Regions from separate parts of the Geodermatophilus sp. SYSU D01176 genome, predicted to be linked through region 2. Evidence: predicted binding sites of a transcription regulator. Region 2 holds the regulator's gene; the other holds the start of a gene.
What was found. The regulator LexA, encoded in region 2, represses DNA repair genes until DNA is damaged. The targets are predictions, from matches to a motif close to TCGAACANNTGTTCGA.

Region 1: the regulator LexA is predicted to act here: its motif matches at 1,569-1,584, upstream of ACI78Z_RS08880 (DUF222 domain-containing protein).

What each region holds. Positions count from the first base shown of each region.
Region 1 covers NZ_JBJGYN010000012.1:3,875-8,039, forward strand. The annotation lists gene ACI78Z_RS08880 (DUF222 domain-containing protein) at 1-1,447, opposite strand, end outside; gene ACI78Z_RS08885 (NlpC/P60 family protein) at 1,630-3,609, opposite strand; gene ACI78Z_RS08890 (hypothetical protein) at 3,725-3,985, opposite strand; gene ACI78Z_RS08895 (citrate synthase) at 4,126-4,165, opposite strand, start outside.
Region 2 covers NZ_JBJGYN010000005.1:49,293-53,457, forward strand. The annotation lists gene ACI78Z_RS04915 (phosphatase PAP2 family protein) at 1-653, shown strand, start outside; gene ACI78Z_RS04920 (hypothetical protein) at 697-1,689, shown strand; gene lexA (transcriptional repressor LexA) at 1,768-2,571, opposite strand; gene ACI78Z_RS04930 (LysM peptidoglycan-binding domain-containing protein) at 2,867-3,487, shown strand; gene ACI78Z_RS04935 (hypothetical protein) at 3,613-4,165, shown strand, end outside.

The DNA.
Region 1 (4,165 bases), on a different contig from region 2:
GGAAGCGGCAGCGCCGGTCCCGGGCACGGACGAAGCGGTCGATCCGGACGTCGGCCCGATAGGCGAGCGTCTGCCCCGGCCGGCCGATCGGGTCGCCTCGGCGGATCGCGGTGGCATCCGTCAGTGCGAGCAGCGCGCCGGTGAGGGGATGGGTGACGGCGATCTGCGGCCGGGCGGCCAGCGTGGTGCCGGTGATCCGTCTGGTGAGCAGGAGGTCGGCCAGCTCTGCGGGTGTGTCCTCGGGATCGGCCGCAGCTCGGTCGCTGCTCGGGGCGTCCGTCGGGCCGTCCCATCGAGGGTCGGCGTGCCCGGCGGCCGCGACCGGGCCGGGGCCTGTCTCGTCCGAGGAGATGGTGCTGTCGGCTGCGTCTGCCGTCACGCTGGTGGGTCTGGGGAGCAGGCCCAGGGCGTAGGCGATCTCCCGGATGACCTCGGCCGGCAGGGGTTCGCCGTCGACCTCGCCGGGCTCGTCACCGCCGAGGAGCGTCGTTGCCGCCGCGGTGATGGTGAGCTGGGCCTGTACCGGCGGCAGGCCGTTCTCGCCGGGCCGGAGGATCAGGTCGGCGAGGCAGTCGGCCATCCGCTGCTGCTTGGTACGCGTGTCCCTCTCCGTGCGACACGCCTCGGCGTACCGCTCCAGCGCGTCGTAGCAGGCCCGTGCGACGGGGCCGGCGTGCGCGAGTGACAGGGTGTCGGTCCCGTCCCTCCCCGGGTAGAGCCGGACCCCGCGCTCCCGCACCGCTGCGGCGGCCCGGCGCAGCGCGGCGTTCGCGTCTGCTCTCAGCACCGCCCGGCGGGTGGCGACCCGCAGCTGGCTGGGTGTCTTCGACCCGACCCGTGCGAGCAGCCGCGCCTCCACCTCCGCGCGCGCCGCCGGGTGGGTGAGCAGCGGCAGCAGTTCGGCGAGCACCTCGGCGTGCTTGCGCCCGATCCGCCCCTCCTCCCATGCGGTCAGGGTTGCCGGGAGCTGCTCGTCCAGCGTCACCGCCAGCACGAGCAGGTCCTGTGCTGCCGAGCCGGTCAGCTGCAGTCGGGTGGCCACCTCGTCGGCCGCCCACTCGCTCACGGTCGTCAGGACCTCCGGCCGCACCGCTCGGGAGGCCGGCGACGCCGCCCCCGGTTCGCCGGGTGCCCGGTCGAAGGAGCCGGCCGGGCGGTGCCGGGCGAACGCGGCCAGCGCCCGCAGTTGCTTCGCTGCCGCTCGACCGGAGGCCCGGTGTGCGGCCACCGCGACGTCCAGCAGCGCGGCGCCGTCCTCGATCAACCGACCGAGCACCGTCGGCGCCTGCGCGGTCGTGAGGTCTCGGAAGGACGTCTCCTCGGGCACCACCGTCACCGGTGTGCGGAACCTGTGGCGAGCGCGTGCGGCCGTCTGGTCGAGCACCACGCGGAGCAGTCGCGACTCGACCAGCGAGTCGCCTCCCTGCATCCACCGGCGTCCGTACACGTGTTCGATCGTAGTAGTGCCGCGCGGCTCTGACCAGCGGAGACGTTCCCTGTGGACAACCGCCGTCGTGCCGCTGCGCATGGTGCCACCGGGGCTGATCGGACCCGGGGGAGACATCGACTCGAGCACGACGTCGACGCGAGGGACGGCTGCGGTCCCGAGTGGCGAGGGGCAGCCCTGCGTCATGCCAGGTGGCCGAACTCCCAGTGCCAGGGTTCCGGCTTCTCGCCGCCCTGCCGCGCCCAGTCCGGCTGCACGAAGCCGAACCGGCCGGCGTTGGCCGCCATCCACGCCGACTGCGCGGTGCCGGCGGTGTTGATGCCGCCGCAGAGGTCGACGGCCAGCGCCCACCCGTGGTTCGACGTCCCCGGCACCGCGGCGAGTGCCGGCTTGGCGCGGAAGGCGGTGACCTGCGCACGGAGCGACCGGTAGGAGTCCGTGATGCACAGCGGGCTGCTGAAGGCGGCGCGGTAGGCGTCGGCCAGGGCCGTGTAGCCGGCCGCGGCGTCGCAGCGCAGGGCGTGGCCACGGCCGATCGAGCAGAGGGCGGTCGTCGGGATGCTCCCGTTCGACCAGCCACCCCACGCGGGGCTGACCGGGCCGACCGGCGCGGGCGGTGCGCCGCAGGGCCCGCGACCGGCGGTGCCGGGGGGCAGCGCGGCGTTCGGCTGCGCGGGAGAGGGGAGCGGAACCCGCACGGCGGCGGCAGCGTCGGTCATGGGGCGGACGCCGACCTGGTAGCCGGCGGCCGACGCGGCCACGACCTGGCCCTCGCCGAGGTAGATCCCGACGTCGCTGCCGCCGTCGGCGAACACCAGGTCACCGATCTGCAGCTGCGCCAGCGGGACGGCGGCGCCGCGGGTCCACTGGTCGACCGCGACGGTCGGGATCCCGTATCCCCCGAGCAGCCACGCGGTGGCGGCCAGGCCGCCGCAGTCGTAGGCCTCCGGGCCGGTCCCGCCGGGCACGTAGGGCTTGCCGAGCTGGGCCAGCGCGGCGCTCACCGCGGCGACCGTCTCGGCCGGGAGCACGGTGACCGGGCGGTTGCCGGCCACGGCCCAGGCGATGCCGGGGATCGGCTGCCCGGCGCCGTCCAGCGCGGGGGACAGCCCGGCCGGCAGGGCCGCGGGGTCGGTCAGGGCGGCCGCGGGCGGCGATTCGATGCCGGCGAGGGTCAGCACGGCGAGGTGGTCCTGCCAGCGGCGCAGCGCCTGCTGGTTGACCTCCTGCTGCGCTGCGGCGGCCCGGCCCGTGCCCAGGGCGGCGAGCTCGGCGGCCACGTCGGTCCGCAGCCCGCCGACCTCGGCGCGCACCTCGTCGAGGACGGCGCCGGCCTGCTCCTCCACGGTGGCCAGGGCGGCCGCGGCCACCTGCACGCGGCGGGTGGCGAGGGTCAGGGCGACCGCGGCGCGCTCGGCCTGCACGACGTCGACCGCGAGGTCGTCGGCGGCCTGATCGGCGAGCGCCGCCAGGTGGAGGACGTCGGAGGTGGCCCCGGCCGCCCGCACGTCGAGGCGGAGCAGGGGGGTGCGGACCTCGCTCGGGGACCGGTACAGCGCGGCGGCCCCCGTGCCGACCGTCGCGCGCGCGGCGGCCAGCTGCTGCTGCGCGGAGTGCTCGGCGGCGCGGGCGGCCGTCAGCTCGGCCTGCCGCGCGGCGAGGCTCTGCTGCAGGCCGCGGTAGCGGGTCGCGGCGTCGAGCAGCGAGCCCTGAGCGGCGAGGGCCAGGCCGGTCGCGTCGGTCGGCTCGGCGGCGGTGCCGGTCGCCTGGGTGCCCGGGGCCATCAGGCCGGCCAGGACCGGCAGCACCAGCCCGACGGCGGCCAGGGACAGCCGGACCCGCCAGCGGCGGCCGTCGGCAGCGGGCCGGCGGAGGGGGGCGCGACGGGCGGGCGCCTTCGTGCGCCTCCCCTTCCGGACGCGGGTGCCGGTGGCCGGACGGCGGCCCGGGGCCGACGGGCGCCCGGCGGGGGAGCGGCGGGACGCTGCCGCGGCAGCGCCGTCCGGGTCAGCAGCGGCGCGGGCGGCGAGCACGGCGCGCAGCGCCTGCGCCTCCGAGGCGGTGAGCGGCGGGCGGGCGGTGCTGCTGCGCGGCGCGGTGGCCCGCCGGCCGGCGGCGGGACGGGCGGTGGTGCGAGGGACCGTCGTGCGTGGTGCGGGCACTGCGGGTCCCCCGGGCGGTCTCGTCGTACGTGGCCGGCGCCGCGGGTTGCCGCGGTGCGCTCAGGCCTCGTATCGACGGCTCGGGGGAGTCCCCGGAGGGAGGGGGGAGGCGGGCTCACCCCTCCGGGTGAGGGTGATCCGCAGGTGGCACCCGATCGGCGTACACGCCCGCCGATGGCGCGGTGCGCTCGGCCGGGGGCCACCAACCCCCGTGGTGGTGCTCGAGCGGGATCCGCACCTCCTCGCCGTCCTCGGTCGAGACGATGAGCTCCACCCGGGCCACCCGGCGGCCGGTGCCGCCGACGCGGACCGCTCCGCCCGTGGCCAGGGGGACCGGAGGCAGGACCAGCTCGTCCTCGGGGGAGGACTCGGCCATGGGACTCCTTACGGCGCGACGGTGCGGGTGGTGGCGCGGCGTCCATGCTGCCCGAGAACGCCGAGGTCCCGCCGTCCGGGCGGACGACGGGACCCCGAGGTGGTGAGGACCCGCTGCCCCGAGGGGGCAGCGGAGCGGGCTCAGCGCTGGTCGATCGGCACGAACGGGCGCTCCGTGGCC
Region 2 (4,165 bases):
CCCCGCGGTGGCTGCTGGTGCTCGCGGTGGCCGTGACCCTCGCCGTGACCGTCGACCTGCTCACCCGCGGTGTGCTGGAGCGGATGGACCTGCGGGTCTCCGAGGTGGTGAGCGCCTGGGACCTGAAGGACTCGGCCGCCTACTGGCCGGTCTGGGCGGTGACCCAGCTCGGCGGGCGCGGGTTCATCCTCATCGTGCTCGCCGGCCTGGTCGGCTACCTCGGATGGCGTTCCCGCACGGTGCTCCCGCTGGTGCGGGTGCTGCTCGCGCTGGTGCTGCTGACCGCCGTCGTCTACTCCTTCAAGTACGGCACCGGCCGCACCGCGCCCGCCTACCCCGGGTCGTTCTTCCACCGCGACGGCGCCTCCTACCCCTCCGGGCACGTGGCCAACGCCGTGCTTATGTGGGGGGTGGCCCGCTGGCAGGCCGTGCAGTACCGGCTCGCGCCGTGGGTGCAGCGGACCACGTGGGTGCTCAGCGTGGCCGGCCCGGTGGCGACCGGCGTCGCCATGGTCTCGCTGGACTTCCACTGGGTCACCGACGCCGTGGTGGGTGCGGCGGTCGGCATCCTGCTGCTGGGCGTGGTTCACCTGCTGGACGCGGTCCTGGTGTCACGCTGGGCCGGTGCCCGAGCAGGCCGGTCCTCCGCGTAGCGGTGCCGGGGGGCGACGTCTGGCGGCGGGCACCGGCCTCGCGGTGACGCTCGTCCTCGGCGCCGCCCTGCCGGCGTACGCGCAGGCGGCCGACCCGACCGGGCCCGTGGTGCGCTGCCAGCTCACCGACCCCCGGCTGCCCGAGGTCTCCGGTCTGGTCGAGGTGGGCGACCGGATGCTGGCGCACAACGACGGTGGCGACTCGCTCGACGTCTACGTGCTCGACCGGACCTGCGCGGTGGTCACGGTGCACTCCGCGCCGGTGGACCCCTACGACCCGGAGGACATGGCCCTGGCCGTCGACGGGACGGTCTGGCTCGCCGACACCGGCGACAACACCGGCACCCGGACGACGGTGGCCCTGCTCGCCCTGCACGCCGACGGGAGCAGCTCGGTCTACCGGCTGGCGTACCCGGACGGTCCGCGGGACGTCGAGGCCCTGCTGCTCGCCCCCGACGGGACGCCGTACCTGGTCACCAAGGAGGTGCTGGGCGCCAGCGCGGTGTACCGGCCGGTGTCGGCGCTGGTGGAGGACGGCACCGTCGGGCTCACCGAGGTGGGTGGGGTCGACCTCGTGCTGACCGGGACGCCGGGCGGGCCGGTCGGCCGCGCCGGACAGCTGATGGTCACCGGCGGTGCGGTCTCACCCGACGAGCGGTACGTCGCGCTGCGCACCTACACCGACGCCTACGTCTGGCCGCTGAGCGGGTCCGACGTCGCGGGAGCGCTGGCCGGCGAACCCCGCCGGGTCGCCCTGCCGGAGGCCGCCCAGGGCGAGGCGGTGAGCTTCACCGGGGACTCCACCGCGCTCGTCGTCGCGGGGGAGGGGCTGCCCAGCGACGTCACCGTGGTCCCGCTGCCGGCCGCGGCGGCCCCGTCGAGCCCGTCCGCCGAGGCGCGAGCCGCGGAGGGATCGCTGTCCGGCCTGCTCGGCGGTGACGACGGACCGCCCCCGGTCGCGGCCGCCCTGGCCGCTGCCGTGGTGGCCGGCGTGCTGGTCTGGCTCGGCAGCCTGCTGTTCCGCCGGCGCGACTGACGCCGCGCCGGCGACCGGCCCTCCGGCTTCCTCCTGGCGTTCCCGAGCACGCGCAGGGCTCGGGGAGGAGGTCCCTCCTCAGACCCGGCGGAGCACCGTGACGACGCGGCCCAGGACGGTGGCGTCGTCACCCGGGATGGGCTCGTACGCGGGGTTGTGCGGCAGCAGCCAGACGTGGCCGTCGCGCCGCTTGTAGGTCTTCACCGTCGCCTCGCCGTCGATCATCGCGGCGACGATCTCGCCGTTCTCGGCGGTCGGCTGCTGGCGCACGACGACCCAGTCGCCGTCGCAGATGGCTGCCTCGACCATCGAGTCGCCGGTGACCCTGAGCATGAACAGCGTGCCCTCGCCGACCAGCTCGCGGGGGAGCGGGAACACGTCCTCCACCGCCTGCTCGGCCAGCACCGGGCCACCCGCGGCGATCCGGCCGACGAGCGGGACGTAGGTCGGGGTGGGGGTCTCCTCGCCGCCGGCCGGTGCGCTCGCCGTGGGCGCCGCGGTGCCGGGAACGTCGCCGGGCAGGCGCACGTCGAGCGCGCGCGGGCGGTTCGGGTCGCGGCGCAGCCAGCCCTTCTTCTGCAGCACGCTGAGCTGGTGGGCCACCGAGGAGGCCGAGGACAGCCCGACGGCCTCCCCGATCTCGCGCACCGAGGGCGGGTAGCCGCGGCGGTCGATCGAGTCCCGGATCACCTCGAGCACCCGCCGCTGGCGCTGGGTGAGCCCGTCCCCGGTCTCGCCCCGGTCGGGGAAGGTGCGCACCGTCGCCGCCTCGGCCGGCTCCGGTGCGGCCGCCGGCGTGCCGGTCCGGCTCCCGGACGCCCGCCGCGACGAGGTGCCGCCGCCCCGGGTGCCGCTGCCCGACGTCCCGCTCGTGCCCGCCACGTCTCCTCCTCGCCGGCTGTGCCGCCACAGCCCTCGTGTCCACACCCGCCCGGGCGCCGGGCCGGGCCTCCTGGACGGAGCCCCCTGCCGGCCCCCGGCTCCGCCGGCGCCTCCGGGGCGACGGTGGACGGGTGCTGATCGGACGGTAGCGCCTCGGGGCCGGGAGTTCAAACGTGTGTTCGAACCGCCTCGGTGAGGTGTCGGGTCGACCTCGTCGGTGGGATGCGGTAGACATCGCACGGACGTTCGATCGAACGCGTGTTCGATCCGATCGGGACGACGAGGAGGACGGGTCATGGGGAGCGTGCGGCAGGCCGTGCTGGAGTTCGACGCGGCGGTGCAGGTGCCGTGGCGGCCGTTGCTCGCCTCGGGCGACGTGGGGCGCGCCGCCCGGCCCGCCCGCGCGGCGCGGCCGCCGGCGCGCACCGCCCTGCCGGGCTCCGGTCCACGGGTCGCCGGGCACCTGCGTCCGGTGGCGGACCGTCCGGCGACCCCGGAGCGCCGGGCCACGGGTCCCGCCGCCGAGGTGACCCGCACGCGCCGCGACCCGGCGCGTCCCGGCGGTCGGCCGGTGCCGACCGGCCCGGCGGCGGGAGCCGTCCGCGGTGGGTGCACCGCCGCGCCGGCCTCCGTGCGGCTGACCCGCCGGGGGCGTCGGCTCGTCACCGCGCTGGCCCTGGGCGGCGCGGTCGCCCTGGGTTCGCTCATCCCGCCGCTCCTCGACGGCGGCGACGGGGGGCTGCGCCTGGCCGGCGGCAGCAGCGTCGTGGTGGAGCCGGGCGACACGGTGTGGTCGATCGCGGGCGAGGTGGCCGGCGACGAGCGGGACGTGCGGGTGGTGGTCGACGCCATCGAGGAGCTCAACGACCTCGAGGGCTCCGTCGTCGTGCCCGGCCAGGTCCTCCACCTGCCCTGACGGGCTGCGCGGTCCGGACGGGTGGCCGGGGTCGAGGAGCGACAAGGCGAGGCCTCCATGTTCGTCAACCCGTCGTGCCGAGTCGCTGACGCTCGGTGGTCGGAGGCCGATCTACCGTCGGAGCCGTGTCAGCGATCTCAGGCAGCCGGGCCGCCGTCTTCACCCAGCAGTCGCAGAGCGTCGAGGTCTTCCTCGACGGCGCCTGGTGGCCGGGGTCGCTCCTGGGGTGGCGTCACGACGGCGGCGGCTCCTGCGAGGTGTGGGTGCGGGTGAGCGTCGACGGGCGGGACCGGGAGACCTGGACCGACCTCGCCGAGGTCCGCCTGCCGGAGCCCCACCCCGCACCGGCGCCGGCATCCGACGTCGGGGCGGGCCCCTTCGCCGCGCTCGGCGAGGAGTTGCTCCCCGGGGCCACGGCCGTCCCGGCGGTGTCCCTGAGCGAGGCCGCCGCCCGCGAGCAGCGGGTGGCCGGCGTCCTCCCGGCGTCGGCTCCGGCCGCGGTGCGGCGCCGCCGCCGGCACGGCGGGGACGGGACCGCGGAGATGCCCGCCGCCCACGGCGGCACGGCGGGCCGGCACCGGGCCTCGGCCGTGGCGGGTCGCCACCGCGCGGCCGACGCGCTGCCGCAGCCGGAGGAGGCGCCGCGCCCGGCTGCCCGGGCCGAGGTGTCCGCCGACG